DNA from 2 places in the Nocardia sp. NPDC058519 genome. Region 1 is predicted to be linked to the other one. Evidence: predicted binding sites of a transcription regulator. Region 1 holds the regulator's gene; the other holds the start of a gene.
The links. The regulator HspR, encoded in region 1, represses chaperone genes until heat shock. The targets are predictions, from matches to a motif close to ANNTGAGTNNNNNNNACTCANNT.
Positions count from the first base shown of each region.

Region 2: a site for HspR is predicted at 4,542-4,564, ahead of lon (endopeptidase La). Genes of this name have one in related genera too.

Region 1 is NZ_JBHXNK010000045.1:20,043-27,483, forward strand. It holds gene ACFWPK_RS32160 (MFS transporter) at 1-1,405, opposite strand, end outside; gene ACFWPK_RS32165 (MarR family winged helix-turn-helix transcriptional regulator) at 1,513-1,977, shown strand; gene dnaK (molecular chaperone DnaK) at 2,217-4,082, shown strand; gene grpE (nucleotide exchange factor GrpE) at 4,109-4,651, shown strand; gene dnaJ (molecular chaperone DnaJ) at 4,676-5,869, shown strand; gene ACFWPK_RS32185 (heat shock protein transcriptional repressor HspR) at 5,998-6,345, shown strand; gene ACFWPK_RS32190 (FAD-binding oxidoreductase) at 6,962-7,441, shown strand, end outside.
Region 2 is NZ_JBHXNK010000012.1:15,633-23,073, reverse strand. It holds gene ACFWPK_RS15620 (TetR/AcrR family transcriptional regulator) at 1-52, opposite strand, end outside; gene ACFWPK_RS15615 (DNA polymerase IV) at 156-1,223, opposite strand; partial or broken gene ACFWPK_RS15610 (PaaI family thioesterase) at 1,328-1,735, shown strand; gene lon (endopeptidase La) at 2,032-4,527, opposite strand; gene ACFWPK_RS15600 (YciI family protein) at 4,714-5,121, shown strand; gene ACFWPK_RS15595 (RNA polymerase sigma factor) at 5,118-6,260, shown strand; gene ACFWPK_RS15590 (DUF3068 domain-containing protein) at 6,320-7,393, opposite strand; gene ACFWPK_RS15585 (DUF2613 domain-containing protein) at 7,390-7,441, opposite strand, start outside.

The DNA.
Region 1 (7,441 bases):
CGACGATCTGATCCTGGACCTGCACCGGCACTCCCTCGAGCGCCAGCTCCGCCCGGATCTCCGGCGTCACGGCTGCCACGCCGAGATCCGAATCCCGTTCCAGCGCGGTAAAGAACAGCACGCCGACCAACGCGACGCCCAGCGCGGTTCCCAGCTGCTGCCCCGTGTTCAACAGCCCGGAAGCCGACCCTGCCTCCCGAACCGGCACCTGCCGGAGCAGCAGATCGAGCGTCGGCGCCACCACCATCCCGAACCCGGCACCGGTGAGCACCAGCGGCAATGCCATCTGCCACGACGTGAACTCGCTCCCGTATCGCACCCCCATCGCGCCGTACAGCGCGAACCCCGCCGCATTCACCAGCGCCCCGATCATCAACACCCGGCGCCCGTACCGGGCAGCCAGTACTCCGACCGAAAGCCCTGCTCCCACACCGGCACCCACCGCGAACAGCGCCGAGGTGAGCCCGGCCCGCAACGGCGACCACCCGAGTCCGCCCTGCATGAACAACGTCCACACCAGGAAGAACCCACCCATGGCGATCCAGAACAACAACCAGGCTCCCAGTCCGATCGCGAACGGTCGTGACCGGAACAGCCCGAGGTCGACCAACGGCGACCGCCCCGCCCGAGCCAGCGCACGCTCATAGAGCAGGAACCCGGCGAAAACCGCGAGAGCTACCCCCATCATCACGAAAGTCCAAGCGGGCCAGTCGAGTCGACGCCCCTCGGTCACCGGGTAGACCAGCAGCAGCACAGCGGAAACCGCCAGCACCATCCCGACCGGATCCAGCCGAGGCGGCGTAGCCGACTTCGAATCGCTCATCGCGAACCACGCCGCGATGAACCCCGCGATGCCGACCGGGATGTTCACCAAGAAGATCGGCCGCCAGGCCAACCCGAACAGATCGGCCTGCACCAGCACTCCGCCGAGCGCGAGCCCGACGGCTGAGGCGGAGCCGCCGACACCGCTGTAGACGGCGATTGCCTTGGCCCGCTCCTCTTTCGGAAATGTCGTCTGAATGATGGCCAGAATCTGCGGCACCATCAATGCCCCCATCGCGCCCTGCGCGAAACGGGACCCGATCAGCACGGTCGGATCGGTGGCCAGCCCGCACGCCGCCGAGGCGATCGTGAAACCGGCCATGCCGGTGAGGAATACGCGTTTGCGACCATAGATGTCGCCGAGTCGCCCACCGGTGATCAACACCGCGGCGAAGGCGAGGACGTACGCGGCGATGATCCATTCGAGCTGTGAGTACTCGGCGTGCAGGTCGTTGCGAATGCTCGGCACGGCCACGTTGACGATGGTCACGTCGAGTAGATCCATGAAGCCGGCGGCCAGGACCACCGCGAAGGCGATCCAGCGCCGGGGATCGGCGTCGGGGGGAGTGGGAGAGGTAGTCACGATGGTCTCTCTTCGAGTAGGGAAGTCCTCTCAAACTATGCACCTCGAGTGATTATCAATCAAGAGTGCAATCACGAACGGTGCGTTAATCGGCGTATCGTAGGGGTGTGACCGACCCGACGCAGCTGTCGACCCATGCCGGATTCCTCCTCGGCCAACTGGGCTTCCATACCGCCTACCGCTTCGGTGATCTGCTGGCGCCGCTCGGTATCAAACCCCGTCACTTCGGCATGCTGAAGCTCCTGAGGGCCCATGACGGCCGCACTCAGCAGGAGCTCGGTGAGGCTCTGGAGATCCACCGCAACGTCATGGTCGGCCTGGTGGACGACCTGGAAAAACGCGATCTCGTCGAACGCCGCCGCCACCCCAGCGATCGCCGAGCGCATGCCCTCCACCTCCTCCCTGCCGCCCACGCGCTCCTTGCCGAAGCCGAGCAGCGGGTAGCCGAGCTGGACGCCGAAGTCCTGTCCCCCCTGTCTCCCGAGGACCGCACCCTCTTCCTCGATCTCCTGCGCCGAACCGCCGAAGGCAACGGCCTTCGCCCCGGCATCCACCCCGGCCTCACTCGATAGTTCCCTCTCCGGACCGTCACGATCCAGTATCAGGGGCTGCAGTTGAGCGCACTCGTGGCAAGAATGGCCGGGGGTCGGGAAGTTTTTTTCGGGTGGCGGGAATGAATCGCCGCAGCTACTGGTTGTGCTGATCAACAACATGAGCGGACCTGACTCAACTTCGGGTTGACTCACGGTGGATCTCGAAGGCAGGATTGAGCCCACTACGCTCAGCCCATCAAAAACAGGAGGAAACCACTATGGCTCGTGCGGTCGGAATCGACCTCGGGACCACGAACTCCGTCGTCGCCGTGCTCGAAGGCGGCGAGCCGGTCGTCGTCGCGAACTCGGAAGGCTCGCGCACCACCCCCTCGATCGTCGCCTTCGCGAAGAACGGCGAGGTTCTCGTCGGTCAGCCCGCGAAGAACCAGGCGGTCACCAACGTCGACCGCACCATCCGCTCGGTCAAGCGCCACATCGGCACCGACTGGAACGTCGAGATCGACGACAAGAAGTACACGCCGCAGGAGATCTCCGCGCGCACGCTGATGAAGCTGAAGCGCGACGCCGAGGCCTACCTGGGCGAGGAGATCACCGACGCCGTGATCACCGTCCCGGCCTACTTCGAAGACGCCCAGCGTCAGGCCACCAAGGAAGCCGGCCAGATCGCCGGACTCAACGTGCTGCGCATCGTCAACGAGCCCACCGCCGCCGCGCTGGCGTACGGCCTGGACAAGGGCGACAAAGAGCAGACCATCCTGGTCTTCGACCTCGGCGGCGGCACCTTCGACGTCTCGCTGCTGGAAATCGGCGAGGGCGTCGTCGAGGTCCGCGCGACCTCCGGTGACAACCACCTCGGTGGCGACGACTGGGACGAGCGCGTCGTTTCCTGGCTGGTCGACAAGTTCAAGGCGTCCTCGGGCATCGACCTGACCAAGGACAAGATGGCCATGCAGCGTCTGCGCGAGGCTGCCGAGAAGGCCAAGATCGAACTGTCCTCGGGCCAGTCCACCTCGATCAACCTGCCCTACATCACCGTCGACGCGGACAAGAACCCGCTGTTCCTCGACGAGCAGCTCACCCGCTCGGAGTTCCAGAAGATCACCTCTGATCTGCTGGATCGCACCCGCGCGCCGTTCCAGTCCGTGATCAAGGACTCGGGCCTGAACGTGGCCGATATCGACCACGTCGTGCTCGTCGGTGGCTCCACCCGTATGCCCGCCGTGTCCGACCTGGTCAAGGAACTGACCGGCGGCCGCGAGCCCAACAAGGGCGTGAACCCGGACGAGGTCGTCGCCGTCGGCGCAGCCCTGCAGGCCGGCGTGCTCAAGGGTGAGGTCAAGGACGTCCTGCTGCTCGATGTCACCCCGCTGTCGCTGGGCATCGAGACCAAGGGTGGCGTGATGACCAAGCTCATCGAGCGCAACACCACCATCCCCACCAAGCGCTCGGAAACCTTCACCACCGCTGACGACAACCAGCCTTCGGTGCAGATCCAGGTGTTCCAGGGTGAGCGCGAGATCGCCTCGCACAACAAGCTGCTCGGCTCCTTCGAGCTCACCGGCCTGCCGCCCGCCCCGCGTGGCGTGCCGCAGATCGAGGTCACCTTCGACATCGACGCCAACGGCATCGTGCACGTCACCGCGAAGGACAAGGGCACCGGCAAGGAAAACAAGATCAAGATCCAGGACGGCTCCGGTCTGTCCAAGGAAGAGATCGACCGCATGGTCGCCGACGCCGAGGCGCACGCCGCCGACGACAAGGCGCGCCGTGAGGAGGCCGAGACCCGCAACCAGGCCGAGTCGCTGGTGCACCAGACCGAGAAGTTCATCAACGAGCAGAAGCTGAGCGAGGGTGGCGCACAGGTCTCCGCCGATCAGCTGGCGAAGGTGGAGAACGCGGTCACCGAGGCCAAGCAGGCGCTGGAAGGCACCGATATCTCCGCGGTGAAGTCGGCCGTGGAGAAGCTGGCCACCGAGTCGCAGGCGCTTGGCCAGGCGATCTACGAAGCCTCCGCCGCCGCCGACGCGCAGTCCGGCAACGGCGCGGGCCCGAGCCAGGCCGATGACGACCAGGTCGTCGACGCGGAGGTCGTGGACGAGCCGGTCGACACGGACAAGAAGTGACCGAGGCGAACTCCTCGGAGCAGGAGTTGGTCACCGACATCCTGGACGACACCGCGGACGAGAACGCGGAGGCCGCCCCGGCGGACTCCGCCCTCGACGCCGAAGTTGTCGAGCCGGAGAACGACGAGCTGGCCGAGCGCACGGCCGATCTGCAGCGGTTGACCGCGGAATACGCGAACTACCGCCGCCGGGTCGAGCGCGACCGCCAGGCCAACATCGATGCCGCCAAGGCCTCGGTGGTCACCGAATTGCTCGCGGTGCTCGACGATCTGGATCGGGCGAGGTCGCACGGCGACCTCGATTCCGGCCCGCTGAAGTCCGTCGCCGACAAGCTCGAGACCGCGCTCACCAAGCAGGGTCTCGTCGAATTCGGTTCCGCCGGTGACCCGTTCGACCCCACGCTGCACGAGGCAGTGCAGCACGAGGGTTCGGGCGCCGACCCGGTGATCGGTATCGTCATGCGCAAGGGCTATCGGTTCGGCGACCGGGTGCTTCGGCACGCGTTGGTCGGGGTAACCGATGCCGAGGCCGCGGGGGCATCGGATCCGGATGCCGTCGACAGTCAATAAGAACGCGAAAGGAGGAGATGCCCGGTGAGCCAACGGGAGTGGATCGAAAAGGACTTCTACAAGGAGCTGGGTGTCTCCTCCGGCGCCTCGCAGGACGAGATCAAGAAGGCCTACCGCAAGCTCGCCCGCGACCTGCACCCGGATTCCAACCCGGGTGACACCAAGGCCGAGGAGCGGTTCAAGACCGTCAGCGAAGCCAACGCGGTGCTGTCGGATCCGGCCAAGCGCAAGGAGTACGACGAGACGCGTCGCCTGTTCGCGGGCGGCGGCGGAGGCGGCCGGGCCTACGGCGGCGGCGGGTTCAACCCCGGTGCAGGCGGCGGCTTCTCGCAGGACTTCAACATCGGTGACATCTTCGGTCAGGCCGGTGGCACCGGTACCGCGGGCGACGGCGGGCTCGGCGATCTGCTGGGCGGGCTGTTCAACCGGGGTGGCGGCGGCCGGGCGGCGGCTCGTCCGCGCCGCGGTGCCGATGTGGAGACCGAGACCACCCTGGGTTTCCGCGAGGCCGCCCAGGGCGTCACCGTTCCACTGCGGATGACAAGTCCCTCGCCGTGCACCACCTGTCACGGCAGCGGTGCCAAGCCGGGCACCAGCCCGCGCGTGTGCCCGCACTGCAACGGTGCGGGCGTGGTCAGCCGTAATCAGGGCGCGTTCGGTTTCAGCGAGCCCTGCGACGACTGCCGCGGTACCGGGTCGATCATCGACGACCCGTGCACCGACTGCTCGGGCACCGGTATCCAGAACCGCACCCGCACCATCACCGTCCGGATCCCACCGGGCGTCAGCGATGGGCAGAAGATCCGGCTGGCCGGTCAGGGCGAGGCGGGTCTGCGCGGTGCGCCTTCGGGCGATCTGTATGTCACGGTGCACGTCAGCCAGGACAAGGTCTTCGGCCGTCAGGGCGACGACCTCACCCTGGTGCTCCCGGTGAGCTACAGCGAATTGGTCCTCGGGACTACGGTTTCCGTGCCCACGCTGGACGGCCGGGTCGGCGTGAAGGTGCCCGCGGGCACCGCCGACGGGCGTATCCTGCGGGTTCGCGGTCGTGGTGTGCCCAAGCGCGGTGCGGCAGGCGGCGCCGGTGACCTGCTGGTCACGGTGAAGGTCGCGGTACCGCAATCGCTCGACTCCGATGCCACCGATGCGCTCAAGCGCTATCAGGAGGCGGAGAAGACCAGTGGCTTCGAACCGCGTGCAGGATGGGCGGGTGCTTGATGTCCCCGCGCATCGAGCTCAGCGCCCGGAGGAGGTAGCGCAGCGTGACCACGGAGGGTGTAGGGAGAGGCGCAAATAGCCCGGATCCGAAGTCTGTTTCGGGTGCTACCTCGCGTGCCGAGTTCTTCATGATCTCGGTGGCGGCTCAGCTGGCGGGGATGCACGCGCAGACGTTGCGTACCTACGACCGGCTGGGTTTGGTCACCCCGCAACGGACCTCGGGTGGCGGACGCCGTTACTCGGCCCGCGATGTGGAGGTGCTGCGCGAGGTGCAGCGCCTGTCGCAGGACGAGGGCGTCAACCTCGCCGGCATCAAGCGCATCATCGAACTCACCAATCAGGTGGAGGCGTTGCAGCAGCGCGTCGAGGAGATGAGCGCGGAGCTGGAGCGGTTGCGGGCGGGCTACCGGCCCGATCTGTCGCCGCCGGCACGCAGTACCGCGCTCGTGGTGTGGCAGCCACGGCATCGGCGCTGAGCCGTTTTCGGTACGACGAGCCTCCGGTTCGAAATCCACTGCGGTGGACGCCGAGCCGGGGGTTCGCTCGTCTCCGGTCAACCCCCGGCGACCGGCCAGTGACTCTCCAGCAACTCACTTATTCGTGATCTTGCTGATCGGAAGTAGCGTGGCGGCGCGCTGAGGTGCGGATTTATCACCGTGGACGTCCAAAAGTTTGCTGTTGGGATGCTGAATTGGGGTCGGTCGGAACGTAATTCGCCGCCCCTGGCCAGCCACTCCGGTACGCCTACCCCGCGTGTCATGGCCCGGCGCGTCGCGTTGCGGCAGGCTGTCGTTGTAGCGGAAAGGTCGCTCTACCAGGCACGTTGGCGTCCAAATGCCTGGTATGCCGGGCGTTTTGGGTAATCATCGGCAGGTGTTCACCCGCAATTAACGGTCTTCAGGTATGTTTTCATGGGAAACTACTGGGAACCGCCTGGTATTTCAAGAATTACATGCGTGATGTTTAAGAGTACGATTCCTAAGCTGGCAAACCTCGCCTAGACTTCTCGCATCGGCTGCTGACGAGTGTCCTCCCAGCCCGTCACTCGCCGGCGCGGCTAGCGTTCGATGGCGAAACGAGGTTGTGACACATATGGATTCGCGGACTATCGCTTTGATCCGTACTACGTTCAAGGCGGTTGCTGCGGAAGACGGTGGACCCGAGAAGCTGTCGAGGTCGTTCTACTCGATCCTCTTCACGGACTACCCCGGTGTCCGCGACTACTTCCCGGCTGCCATGGACTCCCAGCGCGACCGCCTCGTCTCGGCGATCTCCTACGCGCTCGACCGGCTCGAGGAACCCGACAAGCTGCTGCCGTTCCTGGCCCAGCTCGGGCGCGACCATCGAAAGTACGGCGTGCAACCGGCCCACTATGTGGCCGTGGCCAACTCGCTGAAGTCGGCGATGCGGTTGTTCGCCGGTGCGGAGATGTGGACCGACGAGGTCGCCACCGCGTGGGACGAGGGCCTGGCCACCATCAGCGGCGCGATGATCAGCGCCGCCGACAAGGAGACCACACCGGCTACCTGGACGGGCACCGTCGTCGAACATCGCGAGGTGCTGCGCAATCTC
Region 2 (7,441 bases), on a different contig from region 1:
TCGCGCGATCCTGCTTGGGGCGTTTGCGCTGGGGATCGGCATGGGCTGGCATCAGGTGGACCTCGAGAGAAAGCCGAACAAAGTGAGCGAGAACTCACACATCATGATCACGAATACACCGGAATCGGTCAATTCCCCCTGCCTGAGCCGGCAGGTCAGTGGGGGAGTAGTTCGAGGCGGACGCCGAGGAGGCGGACCGGGCGGTCGAGGTCGAAGCGGGCGATGATCGCGAGGGCGGTGTCGACGATGGCGGCGATGTCGTCGGTGGGGGTGGGGAGTTTTTGCTGTTTGCTGCGGGTGTAGAAGGTTTTCGTGCGGACGGTGACCGAGACCCGGGTGCTGATGCGGTGGTGTTCGCGCATTTCCTCGGCGACTTCGGTGGCGATGCGAGCGACCTCGCGGCGGATGTCGCCGGGGTCGGTGAGGTCGTGCGGGAAGGTTTCGGATTTGCTGCGGCCCACGGGGACTCGCGGGGTGGTCGAGAGTTCGGTGTCGCCTTTGCCGTGGCCGAGGACCCACAGGTAGGGGCCGGTGTTCGGGCCGAATTCGGCGGCCAGGCGCTGACGGTCGGCGGCCATCAGTTCGGCGACCGTGGTGATGTCGAGGTCGGCCATGCGTTTGGCGATGCGGGCGCCGACGCCCCAGAGCGCGTCGGTGGGGCGGTGGCCCATGAGCTCGGTCCAGTTGGCGGCGGTCAGTTCGAAGATCCCGGCGGCCGCGCCCTCGTCGTGTTCGGGTTCGGCGGAGGTCTTGCCCGCGGACTTGGCGAAGCCGGTGGCGAGTTTCGCGGTGAGTTTGTTGTCGCCGATGCCGACCGCACAGGTGAGGCCGAGTTCGATGATGGCAGTGCGGATTTCGGCGGCGAGATGCCACGGATCGGCATCGGTTGCGACGAAGGCTTCGTCCATCCCCCAGACCTCGACCGCACCCGCCACCCGGCCGAGTGTCGCCATGATCTCCTCGGAGGCCACCTCGTACGCGGCCATGTCGACCGGCAGGAAAACGCCCTCCGGACACTTGCGCTTGGCCATTTTCAACGCCATGCCCGCATGCACGCCATAGGCCCTCGCGGGATAAGACGCGCAGGTCACGACCTTGCGAGGCTGTTCGGGATCACCTTCGCCGCCGACGATGACCGGCTGACCGCGCAGCTCAGGGCGACGCCGGAATTCCACCGCCGCCTGGAATTGGTCGAGATCGACATGCAGGAGCCACCGGGGCACAGTTCCGTCATACCCCATGGCACCGAGAATCCGGCGTAACCGGGCGTGGCAATATCCGTAGCGCGCCAACCGATCACGACTGAGCTCGAAGAACGGAACACCCGATGCCGACCGAAGCCACCACCCTCGACCTCGACCTGGCGCGCCAGGTGCTCGCCGCGCAGCCGTTCGCCCGTCTGGTCGGCACCGAGCTCACCGAATTCGGTGATGGCGCAGCCACGCTCGTCATCGATATCCAGCCAGAACACGGCCAGCAGTTCGGCTTCGTGCACGGCGGGGTGCTCGCCTACGCCGCCGACAACGCCCTCACCTTCGCCGCGGGCACCGTCCTCGGCCCCAACGTCCTCACCGGCGGCTTCACCATCACCTACCTGCGCCCCGCCCAGGGCGAACGCCTGCGCGTGCACGCCACCGTCCTCGGCGCCACCCGCCGCCAGGCCGTCACCCACTGCGACGTCTACGCCGAAACCGAGGGCGAGGAACCCATCCTCTGCGCGGTCGCCCAGGGCACCACCCGCCGCGTCGAAAAGGACCTCGCACCCTCCACCGAGGAAGACACGGAAGAATTCGACGACGACGACCTCGACGACCTCGACCTCGACGACGACCAGGACAACTACGACACCGATCAACTGGCGGTAGTCACCGTGGACGGCCCGGTACTGCCGCCGACCGTCAGCCGGTAGGCCGGGAATCGCGGCACGGATCAGATCCGCGCGATCGTGAGCGATGCGGCCGAGGATGGTTGCTCCGGACAAGGCAACGGGCCGCACACAGTGAGCTGTGCACGGCCCGTCGATAGTTCGGATCAGGCGCTGACGGCGAAGGTTTTGCCGTCGGCGGCGGGTTCGGCGATCGGTTCGATGGCGTAGGCCAGGATGTCTGCCACGTCGGCGACGGGGCGGACGTTCAGTGCGGCAAGGACCTCTGCCGGGACCTCGTCGAGGTCGGGTTCGTTGCGGGCGGGGATGAAGACGGTCTTCAGGCCCGCGCGCTGGGCGGCGAGGAGTTTCTGTTTCACGCCGCCGATCGGCAGGACGCTGCCGTTCAGCGTGACCTCGCCGGTCATGCCGACATCGCCGCGGACCGGGCGGCCCAGTGCCAGTGACACCAGGGCGGTGACCATGGTGACACCCGCCGATGGGCCGTCCTTGGGGACCGCGCCCGCGGGGAAGTGGATGTGGATATTGCGATCGAGGACCTTGGGTTCGATGCCGATTTCCTCCAGGTGCGAGCGCACGTAGGTGAGGGCGATCTGGGCGGACTCCTTCATGACATCGCCGAGCTGGCCGGTGAGGGTGAGGGAACGCTCGCCCTCGGCGCCGTTGGCCTCGATGTAGAGCACATCGCCGCCCGCACCGGTCACCGCGAGGCCCGTCGCCACACCGGGCACCGAGGTGCGTTCCATCGAATCCGGGGTGAAGCGGGGGCGGCCGAGGTAGTCGGTGAGGTTGTCGAGGTCGACCACCAGGCTCGTCACCTGACCGACCGGCTGCGGACCGGCGGCGATGTCGATGACGTTGTTGTCGTAGCCGAGTTCGGGGTCGTAACCGAGCACCGCGCCTCCGCCCAGCTCGCCCTTGTCGACGAGTGCGGCGTTGTCGGGCCCGGCCTTCTCACCGACGCTCGCGGGGTCGCCCGTGACGAGGCGAGTCGCCGCCTTGCGCAAGGCTTTTGCCACCAGACGCTCCATTTGACGCACGCCCGCCTCGCGGGTGTAGTTCGCCGCGATCTCGCGCAACGCCGCGTCGGTGATCGAAACCTCTTCCGTGGTCAGGGCATTGCGCTCCAGCTGGCGGGGGACCAGGAAGTCGCGGGCGATGGCCACCTTGTCGGCCTCGGTGTAGCCGTCGACGGTGATGAGCTCCATGCGGTCGAGCAGGGGACCGGGGATGGTGTCCATGACATTGGCGGTCGCGATGAACAGGACGTTCGACAGGTCGAGGTCCAGGTCGAGGTAGTGGTCGCGGAAGGTGTGGTTCTGCGCGGGGTCGAGGACCTCGAGCAGCGCCGCCGCCGGATCACCACGGAAGTCGGAGCCGACCTTGTCGATCTCGTCCAGCAGGACAACGGGATTCATCGAACCCGCCTCCTTCACCGCGCGCACGATCCGGCCCGGCAACGCGCCGACGTAGGTGCGGCGGTGGCCACGGATCTCGGCCTCGTCGCGCACGCCGCCAAGGGCAACGCGAACGAACTTGCGGCCCAGTGCTTTTGCGACCGACTCGCCCAGCGAGGTCTTACCGACACCGGGCGGACCGACCAGCACGAGCACCGCGCCGGAACCGCGTCCGCCGACGACCTCGAGGCCACGCGCGGCCCGCCGCGATCGCACGGCCAGGTACTCGACCATGCGGTCCTTCACCTCGTCGAGACCGTGGTGATCGGCGTCGAGCACCGCGCGAGCGGCCGAAACATCGGTGCTGTCTTCGGTTTTCACCGTCCACGGCAGATCGAGCACGGTGTCGAGCCAGGTGCGGATCCAGCCCGATTCCGGGCTCTGATCACTGGCGCGCTCCAGCCGGCCGACCTCGCGCAGCGCCTCGGCCCGCACGTTCTCGGGCAGGTCCGCGTTCTCCACGCGGGTGCGGTAGTCGTCGGCGCCGTCGGGTTCGTCCTCGCCGAGTTCCTTGCGGATGGCGTTGAGCTGCTGGCGCAGCAGGAACTCGCGCTGGCTCTTCTCCATGCCGTCGCGGACGTCTTCGGAGATCTTGTCGGTGACCTCCACCTCGGCGATGTGGTCCTTGATCCACTCGAGCTGACGGGTCAGCCGCACGACGACATCGGGGGTCTCGAGCAGCTCGCGCTTCTGCTCATCGGACAGGTACGGCGCGTAGCCCGCGGTGTCGGCGATGGCCTCCACGTCGTCGAGCTGGTTGACGATATCGATGATCTGCCAGGCCTCACGCCGCTGCAGGACGGCGACGACCAGCTTCTTGTACTCGGCGGCGAGTGCGGTGGTGTGTTCGTCGGGTTCGACCGACTCGACGAGCTCGGCCTCCACCCACAGCGCGGCCCCCGGCCCGGTGACCCCGTGCCCGATCCGCGCCCTGCGCTCGGCCTTCAACACGGCCGCGGGCGCGCCACCGCGCATCCGGCCGACCTGTTCGATGGTGGCGACCACGCCGTAGGACGCGTATCCCTCGTCGAGGCGCGGCGCGACCAGCACCGAGCCGGTTTTGGCTGCCTGCGCGGCGTCGATGGCGGCCTGCGCGGATTCGTCCAGTTCGATGGGCACGACCATGCCCGGCAGCACGATCGGATCGGTCAGGAACAGCACCGGCAGGTTCTGAGCTGAAGTCATGTCGACCCTTCCAAAGTTGAGCTTTGCTGACTCAACATGGACCCCCGACTGTTTGTTCCTGCAGGTGGCGCCGTTCACTCCTGGCGAAAAATTCTCCGAAATTCTTTCGCCGTGGATGTCGAGAACGCGCGAACGGCTCCGTCCCAGGGGTACAACCCACGAAGAACACGAACCGAGGAGAACATCATGGCCAAGTACCTGCTGCTCAAGCACTACCGTGGCGCGCCCGCATCGGTCAACGACGCGCCGATGGATCAGTGGACGCCGGACGAGGTGTCCGCGCATGTGCGGTACATGGTGGATTTCGCCGATCGGCTGCGATCGACCGGCGAGTTCGTCGACGGTCAGGCGCTGTCCACGCAGGGCACGTGGGTGCGCTCGGACGGCGAGGGGCGCCCGCCGGTCACCGACGGGCCGTTCGCGGAGACCAAGGACCTGATCGCCGGGTGGATGGTCATCGACGTCGAGACCTATGACCGGGCGCTCGAGCTGGCCGGGGAGCTGTCGGCGGCACCGGGCGCGGGCGGGAAGCCGGTGCAGGAATGGCTCGAACTGCGGCCGTTCTACACGGAGTTGCCCACGGTGACCGAGTGAACGACGCGCTACTACGCGAACTCGTCCCCGCGGTGATCGGGATCCTCGTCCGCCGCGGGGCCGAGTTCGCGGCGGCCGAGGACGCGGTGCAGGAGGCGCTGATCCGGGCGCTGGAGACCTGGCCCGAGGATCCACCGCGCGATGCGAAGGGCTGGCTCGTCTCCGCCGCCTGGCGAAAGTTCATCGATGCGACGCGGGCCGAAACATCGAGGCGGGGGAGGGAATTCGCAGTCGATACCGAGCCGGAAGCCGGGCCGGTGCCCGCCACGGACGACACGCTGTGGCTGTATTTCCTGTGCGCGCACCCTTCGCTGTCTCCCGGCTCGGCCGTCGCACTGACCTTGCGCGCGGTCGGCGGCCTGACGACCCGGCAGATCGCGACGGCCTACCTGGTGCCGGAATCGACTATGGCGCAACGGATCAGCCGGGCCAAGAAGCGGATCACCGGCCTACCGCTCGACCGTCCCAGCGATCCGACGACCGTGCTGCGCGTGCTCTACCTCGTCTTCAACGAGGGCTACAGCGGCGACATCGACCTGGCGGCCGAAGCCATCCGCCTCACCCGCCAGCTCGCCGCCTCGACCGGCGAACCCGAGGTCGCGGGGCTGCTCGCGCTGATGCTGCTGCACCACGCCCGCCGTGCGTCGCGCACCGAGGGCGGGCGCTTGGTTCCGCTCGCCGAACAGGACCGATCCCGTTGGGACACACACCTCATCGCCGAAGGCGTGACGATCCTGCAAGCCGCGCTGGCCCGTGACCGCCTGGGCGAGTACCAGGCCCAAGCCGCGATCGCCGCCCTGCACGCGGATGCCCCGAGTACCACCGACACGGACTGGATACAGATCGTGGAGTGGTACGACGAACTTCTGCTTCTCACCGACAACCCGGTAGTGCGCCTGAATCGCGCGGTCGCGGTCGGCGAGGCCGACGGCCCCCGAGCAGGCCTGGCCGCCTTGGCAGATCTCGACCCGGAACTACCGCGCCACAGTGCGTCCCGTGCCTACCTACTCGAACGGGCGGGCGATCTCGAACAGGCCGCGACCCTGTACGCCGAAGCGGCCCGCACAGCCACCACCGTTCTCGAGCGCGACCACCTCACCCGCGAGGCCGCCCGAGTTCGGCAGTTGTCGCGATCCTGAAAACAGCTCGGCCTCCCCCGGGTTGAGGACCGGGGGAGGCCGAGTTGTGGACAGGTGGCTTACAGGTTCGAGGAACGAATCCGCTCGGTCGGGGGATCGAACGGGCGGCCCGAGGTGGAGCCCGAGCTCAGGAATCCGAGGACCGCGCCGCCGATGAGGAACAGTGCGGCGAGGATGCCAAGGATGATCGGCAGGGTCTTGCCGAACAGGTCGAGCTTGTCGAGGCTCTCCTGGGTGATGGCGAGCTGGGCATTGATGGTCTCCTCGTCGAAGACGAGGTTCGACTTCAGCACGGAGACATCGACCTGGCCGGCGCTACGGCCGTAATACATGTGGATCTTCTCGCCACCCTTGAGGACCGCGCCGGTCCTCGGCTCCACCCACACGTCGCGGGTGTTGGTGTAGAAGCGGGTCATGGTGACCGGTTCGGTGCCCTCGAGGCCCCACTTGGCGGCGGGCAGGGCGAGCTGATACGAGGGGTGCTTGACGACATCCCACATGTTCGTCACCGGGATGTCCTGGCGGAAGTGGTAGACCGGAACGCCGTTGATCTCCGACTCCTCGATGAAATCGATGTCGTAGGTGGCGCGGGCGTTGAGGTCGAAGTACGGGTACGACTTCTTCTCGGTGCCGATCGGGAAGCGGTACTGCAGGCCGCGGCGCTGCTGCTCGGTGGCGATCGAGGCGCCCGTCTTGGGGTCCTGAGCCACGGCGATCGAACCGTTGGGCGAGGCGTCGATCGGCTCGCCGGTGATGCGGTCGATGGTGACGCGGTCGACCGAGGCGGTGAGCAGGCCTTCCTTGGGATCCAGATCGTCGCGAAGCAGGGTCTGGCCGGCCTGGATGGTCATCTCATCGGCGTCCGAGGGCTCTTCGACCGTCAGGAAGCGCTGCGAAACGAGCGGCACATTGGTTTTCACCGTGGCCGCGCCCTCAGTCGAGGTGAGCGACTTCGCGTCCAGCACAAGGCTTTCCTCGCCGGGCACGCTCTTGGCGATGGTGGTGACGCGCAGATCGAGCGGGGTCTTGCCGACCTTGCCGACCGTGTAGGTGGGGATCATGACAGCGGCCACGAGCAGCAGCGCGCCGAGACCGACGAGGATGCAGGCGATGAGCCTGCGTACGTTGCTCATCGCGAGCCGTACTGCACGTTGCCGAGCAGCGACGAGCCCGGGTCACCG